Regions from separate parts of the Sphingobium sp. CFD-2 genome, predicted to be linked through region 2. Evidence: riboswitches for the same ligand, from Rfam matches in the RefSeq annotation. Region 2 holds a riboswitch; each other region holds the start of a gene.
The links. Region 2 has a riboswitch for cobalamin ahead of LDB29_RS24195 (cobalamin biosynthesis protein CobG). Riboswitches for the same ligand answer to the same signal wherever they lie in the genome.
Positions count from the first base shown of each region.

Region 1: another riboswitch for cobalamin. It lies ahead of LDB29_RS12820 (TonB-dependent siderophore receptor); the one in region 2 lies ahead of LDB29_RS24195 (cobalamin biosynthesis protein CobG).
Region 3: another riboswitch for cobalamin. It lies ahead of LDB29_RS22985 (TonB-dependent receptor domain-containing protein); the one in region 2 lies ahead of LDB29_RS24195 (cobalamin biosynthesis protein CobG).

Region 1 covers NZ_CP084405.1:2,594,334-2,599,263, reverse strand. Annotated here, with positions in the region: gene cobA (uroporphyrinogen-III C-methyltransferase) at 1-11, shown strand, start outside; gene LDB29_RS12830 (molybdenum cofactor guanylyltransferase) at 2-553, opposite strand; gene LDB29_RS12825 (threonine/serine dehydratase) at 553-1,536, opposite strand; cobalamin riboswitch at 1,622-1,837, shown strand; gene LDB29_RS12820 (TonB-dependent siderophore receptor) at 2,007-3,845, shown strand; gene LDB29_RS12815 (ABC transporter substrate-binding protein) at 3,853-4,734, opposite strand; gene LDB29_RS12810 (iron ABC transporter permease) at 4,842-4,930, shown strand, end outside.
Region 2 covers NZ_CP084406.1:873,167-878,096, forward strand. Annotated here, with positions in the region: gene cobN (cobaltochelatase subunit CobN) at 1-1,456, shown strand, start outside; gene cobO (cob(I)yrinic acid a,c-diamide adenosyltransferase) at 1,453-2,058, shown strand; gene bluB (5,6-dimethylbenzimidazole synthase) at 2,076-2,684, shown strand; cobalamin riboswitch at 2,757-2,978, shown strand; gene LDB29_RS24195 (cobalamin biosynthesis protein CobG) at 3,151-4,215, shown strand; gene LDB29_RS24200 (precorrin-8X methylmutase) at 4,215-4,844, shown strand; gene cobI (precorrin-2 C(20)-methyltransferase) at 4,841-4,930, shown strand, end outside.
Region 3 covers NZ_CP084406.1:590,054-594,983, reverse strand. Annotated here, with positions in the region: gene LDB29_RS22985 (TonB-dependent receptor domain-containing protein) at 1-2,307, opposite strand, end outside; cobalamin riboswitch at 2,481-2,698, opposite strand; gene LDB29_RS22980 (DUF2274 domain-containing protein) at 2,816-3,037, opposite strand; gene LDB29_RS22975 (TrbI/VirB10 family protein) at 3,040-4,137, opposite strand; gene trbG (P-type conjugative transfer protein TrbG) at 4,185-4,930, opposite strand, start outside.

The DNA.
Region 1 (4,930 bases), on a different replicon from region 2:
TTCACGCCTGACGACCGTCTCGACCCGGCCGGGTGAGTCTCTCCAGATCCTCGGGCCGGTTGATGTTGGGCAGCACGAACTCCGGCCGCTCCACGATCCGCGCGCCCACCCGCTCCAGCCAGCCACGGATCGACCGGTTATTCTCCTCCGCCAGATGCGCGTCCAGCTCGCCAGCCAGCGAAGCAGGCCAGAAGCCGATCAGCTGCTGCCCCTTGAGGATGGCGGCTCCCTGTCCGATCAACGCCTCCGCCAGCCCGTCCGGATAGGCGGGCACGTCGCATCCGGTCGTCAGCACCGCGTCATAACCCAGCGCCCGCGCATGATGCAGCGCCGCGTTCAGGCCCCCCAGCGGCCCCATGTCCGCAGCCGGCCGATCCGCCAGCCCGATCATCCCCTCCACCTGCCGGCCGCAGACCGCCACGGTTTCGACCTGCCGCCCCAGCGCCGCCACCGCATGCTCCAGCAGGCTGCGCCCATCCAGCATCGCCCGCGCCTTGTCGCTGCCGAACCGGCTGGACCGCCCGCCGGCCAGAACCGCCCCCATCAGCCGCATCATGCGCCGCCCGCGATGATCCGGGCATAGCTGTCGGGATCGACATTGCTGCCGGAGATCACCACGACGCTCGCCCCGTCGGCATCCGGAGCCAGCCCGGCCAGCATCGCCGCCAGCGACGCGGCCCCGCCCGGCTCCACCACCAGCTTGAGGGCCGAAAAGGCAAAGCGCATCGCGTCGCGCACCTGATCGTCGCTCACCGTAAGGCCGCCCGACAGATAGGCCCGGTTGATGGGAAAGGTCAGCGCCCCCGGCGCGGGAGACAGCAGGGCGTCGCAGATCGACCGCGCATCGGGCGATACGCTTTCCCGCACGCCGCTCGCCAGCGAGCGCGCCGTATCGTCGAACGCTTCCGGCTCCACCGCCAGGATCGCGACGCCGGGCTGGCGCGCCTTCACGGCGGTCGCAATTCCCGACACCATGCCGCCGCCGCCGCAATTGACGAGGATCTGGCCGATCTCCGCCCCCGCTTCGGCGGCCTGTTCCATGATCTCCAGCCCGATCGTCCCCTGGCCGGCCATGATGAAGGGATCGTCGAAGGACGGCACCAGCACCGCGCCCCGTTCATTCGCCAGCCTCGTGGCGATTTCCTCCCGGCTTTGGGTGAAGCGGTCATAGGGCACGACATCTGCGCCCAGCGCCCGCGTATTCGCCGTCTTGATCGCGGGCGCGTCGGCCGGCATCACGATCGTCGCCGCCATGCCCAGCAACCGCGCCGCAAGGGCCACGCCCTGCGCATGATTGCCCGAAGACCAGGCGACGACCCCCGCCTTTCGCTCCGCCGCGTCCAGGCGGGCCAGCCGGTTGTAGGCGCCGCGGAACTTGAACGATCCGCTGTGCTGCGCGCCTTCGAACTTCACCAGCACGCGCCGGCCGCAGCGGGCGTTGAGCGCCGCATTTTCCAGCAGCGGCGTGCGGATGGCGGCAGGGGCGATGACCCGCGCCGCATCCTCGACATCGGCGGGGCTGATGGCGAACGGCATGCAATCTCCTTCCATGGCTGCCTCTTGGCATGGCCGCCGCTTTCCCTTATGGCGCGGGACGCGGGCGGGGCAATGCCTTCGCGCGCAAAAAGAAGATCGCGCCGGTGCCCCGAAGGGGGCTGAAAACGGGAATGCGGTGCGGACGGGAAACCGTCCTATTCCGCGGCTGTCCCTGCAACTGTAAGCGGTGAGCGCGATGCACTTCGGCCCAGGGGCCGGCCACTGGACGCAAGTCCGGGAAGGCGTGCATCGCCGCATTGACCCGCGAGCCAGGAGACCTGCCGGCGCATGGTCGCTCTTGCCTTGGTCCAGGGTATGGCCATGGCACGGTGTTCTCCGTCTGAGCGACGAAGCGGCGCAGGGCCGCATCGGTGCGGGGGGAGGGCGCGGGCGCCGGCCATTTCCCCCGTCCGGCCGCGCAAGCGGACGCCCTGAGCCATGTTGCACCGGCGCTCAGGGGGAATATAGACATGTTGAGGATTTCCATTTCCATCGCCGCCTTGCTCGCGGCCGCTCCCGCCCTGGCGGAGGATGAGATCATCGTCACCGCGCTGGGCATCGAACAGCCGCGCGACGAGGTCGGCCAGGCAGTCACGGTCATCGACGCCGACACCATCCGCACCCGCCAGAGCGTCAGCGTCGTCGACCTGCTGGCCACCACGCCGGGGGTGCGCTTCAATCGGGCCGATGCGGTGGGCGGGGTCACTGGCGTTTCACTGCGGGGGGCGGAAACGACGCAGACGCTGGTGCTGATCGATGGCGTAAAGGTCAACGATCCGAGCGGGATTGGCGATGCCTATGATTTTGGCAATCTGCTGACCGGCAACATAAGGCGGATCGAAGTGCTGCGCGGTTCCAATTCCGTGGTATATGGCAGTCAGGCGATCGGCGGTGTCGTCAACATCATGACGGGCGCGCCCGCAGAGGGTTTGGCCGGCAACGCCTCGGTCGACTTTGGCTATGCCGACACGCTGAATGCAAAGGCAGATATTTCCGGTGCCACTGGCATGGTGTCCGGCGGCATCGGCATCGCCTATTTCAACACCGACGGCATTTCCGCCGCCGCCAACGGCACTGAAAAGGACGGCTACGAAAATCTCGCGACCAACGCGAAGCTGAAACTGGCCTTTGCCGACAATCTCAGCCTCGACCTGCGCGGCTATTATATCCATGCCGATCTCAACACCGACCTGTTCTTCGGTGCGCCGATGGAATCGAGCGATGTCAGCAAGCTCGACCAATATATCGGCTATGCGGGTCTCAACCTGTCCTTGTTCGACGGCAAGTTGACCAACCGCGCCGCCGTCACCTGGTTCCGCAATGACCGCGATTATATGCTCCAGCGGGGCGAGGCGCCGGATTACGGCTTCTCCGGCACCAATCTGCGCTTTGAATATGAAGGCGTCTATCAACCGGTCGATCAGGCCCGGCTCATCTTCGGTTACGAGCATGAACGGCCGGACTATGATTTCTTCTATCATGATTTCTTCACGGGCGACAAAGTCGTGGGCAAGGCAAAGGCCGACATCGACAGCGTCTATGCCCTCGCAGTCGTGAAGCCGTTTGCGGGCCTCGCATTGACCGGCGGCGTCCGGCATGACGATCACAGCCAGTTCGGTGGCGCGACGACCTTCGGTGCAAATGCGAACTACACCCCCAATGGCGGCTCCACCAATTTTCGGGCCAGCTATGGTGAGGGTTTCAAGGCACCCTCCCTCTATCAGCTTTACGACAGCTTCAGCGGCAACCGCGCACTCAAGCCCGAGCGGTCGAAAAGCTATGACATCGGTTTCGACCAGAGCCTGGCGGGCAGTCGGGCGATGCTCTCGCTGACGGCGTTCCGGCGCGTTACGCGCAACCAGATCAATTTCGATTATGCGACTTCGCTCTACGGAAATCTGGACCGCACCCGCGCCAAGGGCGTGGAGGCGATGCTGACGCTGCGGCCCGTCGATGCGCTGACCGTCACCGCCGCCTACAGCTATGTCGATGCGCGCGACCGCAATACCGACGCCCGGCTGCCGCGCCGCGCCGCCAATGCGGTCAGCGTTTCGGCGGACTATGTCTGGCCCTTCGGCCTGTCGACCGGCGCGACGGTGACGATGGTAGGCGACAGCTTCAACGATGCGACCAATATGGTGCGGCTGGACGGCTATGCGACGGCGAACGTCCGGGCGTCTTTCCCGATCCGGGAAAATCTGGAAATCTACGGCCGCATCGACAATCTGACCGATGAGAAATACGCCACGGTCCATGGCTATAGCACTTATGGCCGGTCGGCCTTCGGCGGCGTGCGTGTGCGCTTCTGAAAATAGCCTAATGACGCGGCGCGGCGTTCACCCGCGCCGCGTCCTTGCGCTGCGCTGTGCCCTTGTGCGCAGCGCCGTCAAGCTGCGCTGTGCCCTTGTGCGCAGCGCCGTCAAGCTGCGCTGCGATGCCCCGCGCCGCCTCGACATAGGCGGGGCCGCCGCACACCGTCCACGCCTGCGGCACGCGGATGCGCGGGATGGCGCGCAGTATGGGGTGGTGCAGCATTTCCGTCCCATGATCGACCACCTTCTCGCTGCCGCTCTCCACGATCAGCCAGTCCGGACGGGCGGCGATCATCTCCTCCAGCGACAGTTGCGACAGCGCCGGCTTGCCCAGCCTGCGGGCCAGATTGATCAGGCCCACCCGCTGCATCAGGTCGTCGACCAGCGTGCCGGTGCCGGTCATATAGCCGCGCCGCTGATAATAGGCCGCGACGCCGCGACGCTTCGGCGGGGGCAGGGCGGCGAGGTCGCGGTTCATCCGGGCGATCATCGCTTCGCCCCGTTCGGGATGGCCGACCGCCGCCGCCACCTGCCGGATCTGCGTCAGGATCATGGCATAGCTGTCCGCGCTCGCCAGCCCCAGGGTCCGCCACTGGCCCGGCGGCGCGCCGACGACGCTGCCGCCGGAAGGAAAGCCGATCAGCAGGTCGGGGCGGATCGCCAGCACTTCCTCCGCCGGGCGCTTGAGGGTGCGGAAGGCGCGGGCCCTGCCGACCGCCGCCGACAGTTCCGGGTCGTGCCCATAGGGGCTGAGCGCGGCGATCTGCGCCGGGTCCGCCAGAGCGAGCACATATTGGTCGGCGCAGGTGTTGAGCGACACGATGCGCCGGGGTTGGGCGGGCGCCGCGCCGGTCAGGGCCAGGGCGCAGAACGTTGTAAAGATCATTCTGCACCGCACGCTGCTGCTCCCGGATCGTGCCTCAACAAACCAATGTGCTCCCGCCTTCGCAGGAGCACGGCACGCTGTAGCAAGCAGGGAAGGACGCGCAAGCCATGAGCGCCCGGCGCCATCCGCTGCTGATCCCCACGCTGACGGCGCTGGCGCTGCTGGCCGCCCTTGCTTCCCTCACTCTGGGCGCGGT
Region 2 (4,930 bases):
ACGGCTGGAACTTCACGCCATCCGCCTGCTCGATGAGTTGGAACATCGTCATTCCCGCGCGTGCGGGGATGACGGCAGTTGCCGGAAAGGCGCTCCCGGTCCACGGAGCGCTGCGGTTCTCAAGGCTATCGAAACCGATCTCGCCCCGCGCGTCGATGGCTGCGGAGAGGCCGAAAAAGCCGCACTCCTCAAAGCCCTCAACGGCGATTTCGTCGCCCCGGGCCCTTCCGGAGCGCCCACCAGGGGTCGCCCCGACGTCCTCCCCACCGGGCGCAATTTCTATTCGGTCGACACCAGGGCCGTGCCCACGGTGGCGGCATGGAATCTCGGGCAGCGCTCCGCCGATCTCATCGTGCAGGACTATCTCCAGCGCGAGGGCGACTATCCCCGCGCCATCGCCCTTTCCGCCTGGGGCACCGCCAATATGCGGACCGGCGGCGACGACATAGCGCAGGCGCTGGCCCTGATGGGCGTCCGGCCCCGCTGGGACTGGGCTTCGGGCCGGGTCATCGGTTTTGAGGTCATGAAGATCGCGGAACTGAACCGCCCCCGCGTCGACGTCACCTTCCGCGTGTCCGGCTTCTTCCGCGACGCCTTCCCGGAACAGATCGACCTGCTCGACAGCGCCGCCCGCGCCGTCATGGCGCTGGACGAGCCGGACGAGGACAATCCGGCCGCCGCCCGCCACCGCATCGAAACCGCCGCGCTGATCGCGCAGGGCACGCCGGAAAAGGCCGCGCGGCGCCGCGCGGGAAGCCGCGTCTTCGGTTCGAAACCGGGCGCCTATGGCGCCGGCCTCCAGGCGATGATCGACGAGAAGATCTGGCACGACCGGTCGGACCTTGCCAATGTCTATCTCGACTGGGGCAGCTATGCCTATGGCGGCGGGGTGGAAGGCGACAGCGAACGCGGCCTCTTCGCGCAGCGCCTGACCGAAGCCGACGCGCTGATCCAGAATCAGGACAATCGCGAGCACGACCTGCTCGACAGCGACGATTACTACCAGTTCGAGGGCGGCATCGCCGCCGCGGTCGAGCATCTCTCCGGCAGGAGGCCGCTCAGCTATCATAACGACCACAGCCGTCCCGAACGTCCCGTCATCCGCACGCTGGAGGACGAGATCGGCCGCATCGTCCGCGCCCGCGTCGCCAACCCCAAATGGATCGCGGGCATGATGCGCCACGGCTACAAGGGCGCGTTCGAGATCGCGGCCTCCGTCGACTATCTCTTCGCCTTCGCCGCGACCACCCATGCGGTGAAGGACCATCATTTCGACGCGGTCCACGCCGCCTTCATCGAGGATGAGGCGGTTCGCGCCTTCATGGCGGAAGCCAATCCGGCCGCCCTGCGGGAGACCGCCGCCCGCCTCCACGAAGCGCTGGACCGCGCCCTTTGGAAACCCCGGTCGAACAGCGCCGCCATGCTTCTCTCCCAACTCAAGGATGCCCCGCAATGATCGAACGCACGCCCGAACAGCATGCCGAAAAGATGAAGAAGAAACAGGCCGCCCATGACAGGATCATGGCGACCAAGACGCAGGAAAAGGGCCTGCTGATCGTCCACACCGGCAAGGGCAAGGGCAAGACGACCGCCGCGCTCGGCATGGTGGTCCGCGCCATCGGCCATGGCAGGAAGGTGGGCGTCGTGCAGTTCGTGAAGGGCGCGATGACCACCGGAGAAAAACGGGTGTTCGATGCATTCCCCGACAATGTCGAATTCAAGCCGATGGGCGAAGGCTTCACCTGGAACACGCAGGACCGGACGCGGGACATTGCCCTTGCACGCGAAGCATGGGATGAGGTGAAACGCATGATCGCCGATCCGGCCTATGACATGGTCCTTGCCGATGAACTCAACATCGTCCTGCGCTACGACTATCTTCCGGTCGAAGAGGTGCTGGAGGCCGTGACCGCCAGGGGCGAAATGAAGCATGTCATCGTCACAGGCCGCAACGCGCCCGAGGCGCTGATAGAGGCGGCCGATCTCGTCACTGAAATGACCCTCGTCAAACATCCCTTCCGCAGCGGCGTGAAGGCCCAGCCGGGAATCGAATTCTGACACACACCGCCTTCGACATCGCCGCCTTCGAGGAACTGGTGCACCTGCGCCGCGACGTGCGCCATTTCCTCACCGATCCGCTGGACGAGAGCGAGGTCGAACGGCTCCTTGCCCTCGCCCATAGCGCGCCCTCTGTCGGGCTTTCGCAGCCCTGGCGTTTCGTCCGGATCGAAACGCCCGCCTTGCGCGAGGATCTTGCCGCCCATGTCGACGCGCAGGTGATCGAGGCGGGCAGTATCTATCGGGGGGAGGAAGACAGGCTGTACCGAAGCCTGAAATTGCACGGCCTGCGCGAAGCGCCGGTGCTTTTCGCGGTCTATTGCGACGAAGGCACGGAAACCGGCCACAGGCTGGGCGCGATCACCATGCCGGAGGCGCGCCGCTATAGCTGCGTGATGGCGATCCACACCCTCTGGCTGGCTGCCCGCACGCGCGGCATCGGCATGGGCTGGGTTTCGATCCTCGACCGCCCGACCGTAGACGCCCTGCTCGCCATTCCGGAAAACTGGCGCTGCCTCGGCCTGCTGTGCCTGGGCTATCCGGTGAGCGAGGAGGCGACGCCGGAACTGGAGAGGCGCGGCTGGGAACATCGCACAGACTGGCATTCCACCATTGTCACGCGCTGACGATTCCCGTCCGAAGGCCTCTTCCCTTTCCTTTCCGCCCGGCCTATGAGCGTTTTTGGAGCGGGTTCCGCCCGCTCCATCGATCGCGTCGGTGCCCCGAAGGGGCTTAAATGGGAACGCGGTGCGGGAGGAGACTCCCTAATCCGTGGCTGTCCCTGCAACTGTGAGCGGCGAGCAAGGCAAGGACGTGCGGTTCCCCCCGGGGAACGGCCAGCCACTGGAGCGATCCGGGAAGGCCCGTGCCGAAGCGACGACCCGCAAGCCAGGAGACCTGCCGAACGCAAAGGTCGCTCTAGCCATGGTCCAGGGGATGGTCACGGCTCGGTTCTCCGCACGGGCGACGAAATGCGGCTGGGGGTGAACCCTCCGGCCGTCGTTGCGACGTGGGAGGTAAGGTCCGTTGCCAGACGCGCAAAGCGCATCGTCCGCCGCCATTCGCGGCTGGTGCCCGACGGCATGGCGCCCGATGATGGCGGGCGACGGGCTGCTGGTGCGGGTCCGTCCACCGCTGGGCCGCCTGACCGTTCCCCAGGCCATCGGCCTTGCCGAAGCCGCGCGTCTTCACGGCAATGGCCTTGTCGACCTCACCAACCGGGCCGCGCTCCAGCTTCGCGGCGTGACGGAACAAGGCCATGGCCCGCTGCTCCGGCACCTTGTCGCCCTGGGCCTTACGGATCACGATCCGGCCCGCGAAGCGCGCCGCAATTTCCTGCTCGCTCCCGATTCATCGCCCGGGGATGACACGGAAAGCATCGCGCTCAGCCTGATCGCCCACATCGATGAGCTGCCCCAGCTTCCTTCCAAGATAGGGATCGCCATAGATGCCGGGCCTGCGCCCTGTCTTGCCGCCGTCCCCGCCGATTTCCGGTTCGAGCGCAGCGAGGCGGGCAGGCTGCTGCTGCGGGTGGAGGGGCGTCCGCTGGGTTCGCCCACCAGCGTTGAAACGGCGGCGCGCGACCTGATTGCGCTTGCCCGCTGGTTCCTTGCCACGGGCGGCGGCGCATCGGGCCGTGCCGCCCGGCACGAAGCCCCGCTGCCGACCGCTGCCGACATCGCGCCCGCGCCATCCCGCCCGCTGTCCCGATTGCTGGCGGAGGCATCGGGGCCTTTCCACGGCATTCCCTTCGGTCAGTTTGACGCCGACAGCCTTATCGCGCTGGCCGGGAAACCGCATGTCACGGCCCTGCGCCTCACCCCATGGCGCGGTTTGATCCTGGAGGGCGGCGCAGACAGTGCGGAGCACGCCTCTCCTGACGGCCTGCTCCGCGTCGACGCCTGCCCCGGCGCGCCCGCATGCCCGCAGGCAAGCGTCGAGACGCGCGGCCTCGCCACCCGGCTCGCGCCCCTTGTCGAAGGGTCGCTGCATGTGTCCGGCTGCGCCAAGGGCTGCGCCCGCCAAAGGCCCGCAGGGCTGGTCCTCACCGGCCGGCAGGGCCGCTTCGACCTGTCCCGCAACGCCCGCGCCGGATCGCCGCCGGAAAAAACCGGCCTGACCGCCCGACAAATCCTCGCCCTGTTCGGAAGGCCCTGATGCCCCACAGCTACGAAACCGACGGAGCCGCCATCTATCGGCAGTCCTTCCGCACCATTCGCGCCGAAGCCGACCTTGCCCGCTTCTCGCCCGAGGAGGAACGCATCGCCGTCCGCATGATCCATGCGGCGGGCCTGGTCGGACTTGCTTCCCACATCCGCTTTTCGCCGTCCTTCGCCCGGGACGCCATCGCCGCGCTTCAGGCGGGCGCGCCGATCCTCTGCGACGCGCGCATGGTGTCGGAGGGCATAACCCTGAAGCGCCTGCCCGCCGCCAATCCGATCCTCTGCACCCTGAACGATCCGCAGGTGCCTGCCCTGGCGGCGCAAATGTCCAACACCCGCTCGGCCGCGGCGCTCGAACTCTGGCGCCCGCATCTGGAAGGCGCGCTGGTCGCGATCGGCAATGCCCCGACGGCGCTTTTCCATCTGCTCAACATGCTGGAGGACCCCGACTGCCCCCGCCCGGCCGCGATCATCGGCTGCCCCGTCGGCTTCGTCGGCGCGGCAGAATCGAAGGAAGCGCTCTGGCGCAGCCGGCCCGTCCCCTGCTGTATCGTGGAGGGTCGCCCCGGCGGCAGCGCCATCACGGTCGCGGCGGTGAATGCGATAGCGAGCCCGGCGGAATGAGCGGCGGGACCATCCATGGCGTCGGCCTGGGACCGGGGGCGCAGGACCTGATGAGCGTCCGCGCCGACCGGCTGATCCGCAATGCC
Region 3 (4,930 bases), 280 kb from region 2:
CCCATCGTTGCTGCCAACCATGTGCATCTTCTGTTTCGGCCCGGCATTGAAAATATCGGACACGCCGCCCGATATCGTCAGGCCATGCGGCAGTCGGAGATGCGCACCGGCGTCAAAGGTGGTGAGCGGCGCTTCATAGGTATAGCTGTTCTCATCGCTGCCGGGGCTTCTGGACTGGCTGATATAGCGACGTCCACTGTGACGAACCTCGCCAAATGTCGTTAGCGCGCCGCCCAGGAAATGCAGATTGAGGCGCGCGTTCGCGGTGAAGCGGGGGTTCTGGAGCGTTCGCAGATTGCCCAGAACACGTTCCGCGACGGGAATGGCGGGATAGACGAAATAGGTCCCCTTGACATAGTGCCCCTCCTGCACCGTCGCGGCGAGCTGGAGGTCGGCGCGGTCGCCCCATTTGAGGCTTGCCTCGAACTCACCGCCCCTGGTGATGGTCGTGCCGGAATTGACATATTTCCCGCCCACGGGCGTCAGGAACAGCGTGATTTCATCTTTTGTCCGGCGCTGGAAATAGGTGGCGCGGAAGCTGCCCGCGAGATCGCCGGCAATCGTGCCGTTCCAGCCAAGGCCGGCATCCCAGTTGCTGCCATGTTCGCGCAGCAGCGGCATTGTGTTGCCGACGCTGTCGGCACCAGCCTGAATATAGACGCCGTCGCCATAGATTTCATAGAAATTGGGATAGCGGTTGTAAGTGCCGTAGCTGGCGAACAGCAGCCAGTCCGAACCCACCTTTTTCTTGGCGCTGACGCTCCATGTCGGTTTCCAACCGTAATTTCCGGATGACGGACCGAAGGGGTTGTCCTGGCTCCCCAGCACCGGCCCGGTCAGCTTCTCGATCCGGAAGATCGGTGCCACCTGGAGGTCGCCCAGCGTGTGGAATGTGAGCGTATCCTGAACCTGGATGTTGGTGAGCTGACGCTTGTAATGCTGATAATAATCGCCGCGCCGTAAGCCTGTCACCGAATTGATGAGGTTGTCGGCGTCGTAGCGCATCGTCTCCCAATTATGCTGGACGTGCAATTCGAGAAGCTGCGTCACATCCCACTCCGCGCCGAGCGTGTAGCTGGCGTCGGCGGTCAGGCCGTAGCGGGTGGTGTGATACAGCGCCGTGCGGCTGCCGACGCCGAACGGTGCCGCCATGTCGTAATTGTTGAACCGCTTGCGCTGGTCCATGAAGTTGAGGTTCAGCGCCAGTTCGAGGTCGCCGAAGCGGTCATGCCAGTTCAACGCACCGTCATGCTGATATTGCTTCTGCTGACGCCGCTTGTTGAAGGGAACGCCCAAACTGGCGAGCGAGCCTGCGGTCAGGTTCACCTGGGGGAATGTGTATTCCGGGAGATCGATGAGGCTGTAGCCCTGAAGTCCACCATATTGAGTGGGCACAATCTCCGGCATGTACCGGTCCATATGGGTGAAGGAATATTTGGCGGTGATATTGTCGTTGCGCCATTTCACCATCACATTGTCGCGCTGGAAACTGTTATTCTGCCGCTGCCGCGTGGTTGGGAACTGGCAGACAGGATTGATGGCGCGCACCGGCTGATATTCGGAAGAGATGCTGCACGGCGTGTTGGATAGGCCGTCCCCACTCCATTCTCCGTCGCCATATTCGATGCCGTCCAGGATGCGCGCGGCGATGAGGGGATATTTGAATTCACCCTTGCTGCGTTCCATGTCGAGACCGAGCAGAAGACCGCCGCCGAGCAGCGGAAAGCTCAAGTTCCCCGAAAACTGGCGACCGCCATAGGACCGCGCACCGGCTGACACGGTGCCACTCAGGTCGGTCGGCATCTTGGTCACGATGTTGATCGCGCCGCCCAGCGGCGCACCGGAGAAGCGCGCGGGCGTGACGCCGCGATAAACCTCGACGCGCTCGACGTTGGAAATCGGGATCGTGGAGATATCAGCCGCCGTCTCGCTGGAGAGATTGAACGGCACGCCGTCGATGTAAATGTTGACTTGGCTGGGCGCGCTGCCCCGGATGCTCGTAGTCGTATAGCCGCCCGTGCCGCCGACGCGGCGGACGTAGACGCCGGGAATCTGGTCGAGCAGATCGGGCAGCGCCTTGTGCTCGCCGCGCGTGTCGTCGGGATAGACGACCGAGACCACCCCCGGCGAGAGAATGTCGCGCAATTCCTCGCGGCTGTTGGCCGTGACGACGATTTCCTGTTGCGTCTTGGGCTTGCCGGATTCTTCGCCCGAAGGGGCAGGATCACTGTCGGCCGCCTGTGCCTGTATGCCCCACGCCGACAGCCCCACCGTCAGCGCGAACCGCGAAATCGTCGAAAGTCTCACTCCATAGCCCCCCTGGCGCCGAACCCTGTCGGGCGGGGGCGTGCCGTCACGAACGGTCGGGCGCGAGAGCGGGCGGACGCCTCAAGCGCCCGTCACACGACCGATGCGGCCCCCGCCGCACGTTCGTCGCTCAGACGGAATACACCGTGCCCCGGCCATCCCCTGGACCAAAGCAAGAGCGACCAGACGCCGGCAGGTCTCCTGGCTTGCGGGTCAAGGCTTGATGCACGGCCTTCCCAAGCTCTCGCTCAGTGGCTTGAGGCCGAAACCCCGTGTGCATCGCGCTCGCCGCTCACAGTTGCAGGGACAGCCTCGGATTCGGATGGCGGACCATCCTCACCGCGTTCCCGTTTTAATCCCCTCTCGGGGAACCGGCGCGATCATAGGCTCACTATTGCAAACCTAATGATTGCCGTAAGGTTAAGCCGTGTGTGAAGCAAGCGGGGACTGATCCAGATTGCACGGCGCGGCCATACTCTGTCGGGAATCAGGTGAATCCGTCAGCCGATTACCCGGCTGACCGTCGAGCCTTTGCAAATCCCCGATCCGTGGCAATGAACCGTTCCAGCATCGGCACGACAAGCCTGACGGGATCGGCGGGGGTCTGGCCGCTCTCGCGGGCCAGCACCTCGGCGTAGTCGGTCAGGTCGCGATGAAGCTGCGCCGGCAGTTCCAGCGTGAACTTCACCGGCTTGTCGTCTGGAAGCGGGCCGAGTTTCAGCTTTGCCATGTTCAATTCCTGTAGGATTCGAGGACGAGATCCCGCGTCACGATGACCCTGACCGGGAAGCCCGGTCGGATGGTCAGCGTCGGGGCGACCTGCAACTGGCGCTGGACGATCTGTTGCCCGGCCTGGTTGATGGTGTCCTGCGCCCCGTCGCGGATGGCGCGGATCAGCCGGTCCTCGTCGTCGGTCGCCAGTTCGGTGCCGATGCCGAGCAGCGTTGACAGCCCGGCTGCCTTCATCAGATCCCACCAGTGATAGTCAACGCCATCTTCAAGGCCGGCATAGCCGCTGGCGTCCGCTCCGGGCTGTCGCTCCAGCACGATCGAGCGGCCGTTTGGCAGGATCAGGCGGTTCCAGACGAGAAGGACACGACGCTGGCCGAAGGTCACGCCGGCATCGTATTGGCCGATGATGCGCGTCCCCTGCGGAATCAGGAGCAGGCTGCCGGTCGGACTGTCATAGACATTCTCCGTCACCTGCGCGGTGATCTGGCCGGGAAGGTCCGAACGGATGCCGGTAATCATCGCTGCCGGGATCACGGCTCCGGCCTGAAGGATGTAGGGTGATGCGGGGGCCATGATGCGGTCCAGGGCGACAGTCTGCCGATCCACCGGGCCATTGAGGAAGGCGGTATGCCGGTCCTGCGTGCCGGCAGCACCAGGCTGGCCGGTCAGACCAAGGCCGGCGAGACTCGGGCTTGCAGCCCCTGTTCCGGGGGCGGTCTGGAAGAAGACGCGGCTGACGCGCGCGGCCTCTTCCTCGGCGATGCGGCGCTGTTCGGCGGGATCGACGGCGGGCGTCGCCATGACCGGCGGCGTGACAGGCTGCCCCCTGTTCTGCGCGTCGAGGATCGGGCCGCCGAGATCGCCGGGCAAGGCCGGCCCCAGGACGGGGCCGGTATAGTCGCGCGGCAGGCCGGATAGCCCGTCCGCCGTTGCACGATTCTCGGTCGAGTAGAGTTCTTCGCCGCTGCCGCTCATATCGCGGGTCTGGAGGGCATAGATCAGCGCACTGCCGATCCCGAACAGCGCGACGGCTCCTACCCCAGCCAGCGTCTTACGGGACAGACGGGTGACGCGGGGCGGTTCGGCTCGCAGCCGCATCGGCGCGGTGGTGTCCGGTGCGGCTTCTACAGTAGTCGTGTCTTCGGTCATGACGGGGATTCTCCGGTCGCCTTTGCGGGCTGTGCGGCCTGCCGTTGCTCGATGCGGACGATCCTGACGGTCTGCTGACGATCGCCACTGCCAAGGCGTAATTCGGCGGCGCCGAACAGGCGGTCCACGATCAGGATGTTCTGGTGAATGCGGCTGTTGACGATCTGGGTTTCGCCATCGGAGCCGATGACGAAGATCGGCGGCATCTCGCCCTGCACGATGCCGCGCGGGAAGACGACATAGATGCGGCGGCCGTCGTCAAAGACGGAGATGGGCTTCCACGGCGGATTGTCGCCGGTCAGGCCGTAGCGATAGTTGCGCGCCGCCTCAGTCGGGATGATCGGCGCGGCGGGAACGGTCTGACCCTGCCCTGCCGGCTGCGCAGGATAGGCCCAGGCGACGGACGGCATATAGAGCGCCTCGCGGGCACGCAGCTCAATCATATAGGTACGCCGGCTTGTCGTCACGACGAGGTTTGTGGCGATGTCCGGCCGGGTCGGCTTCACGAGAATATGGACGCGCCGGGTCGCACCGCTACCGCTCTCGGTATCGCCGATGATCCAGCGGGCTGTGTCGCCTGCCGCGATCGGACCCGCGCCGGTCAGGCTCTCGCCCGGCTCCAGCGCGATCGTGGTGATCTGTCCCGGTGCGGCATAGACCTGATAGAGCGCGCCTTCCGACCAGGGATAGATCTGGATGGCGTTATAATAGCCCTCGCGGCGCGGCTCGACACGGGCGGCGG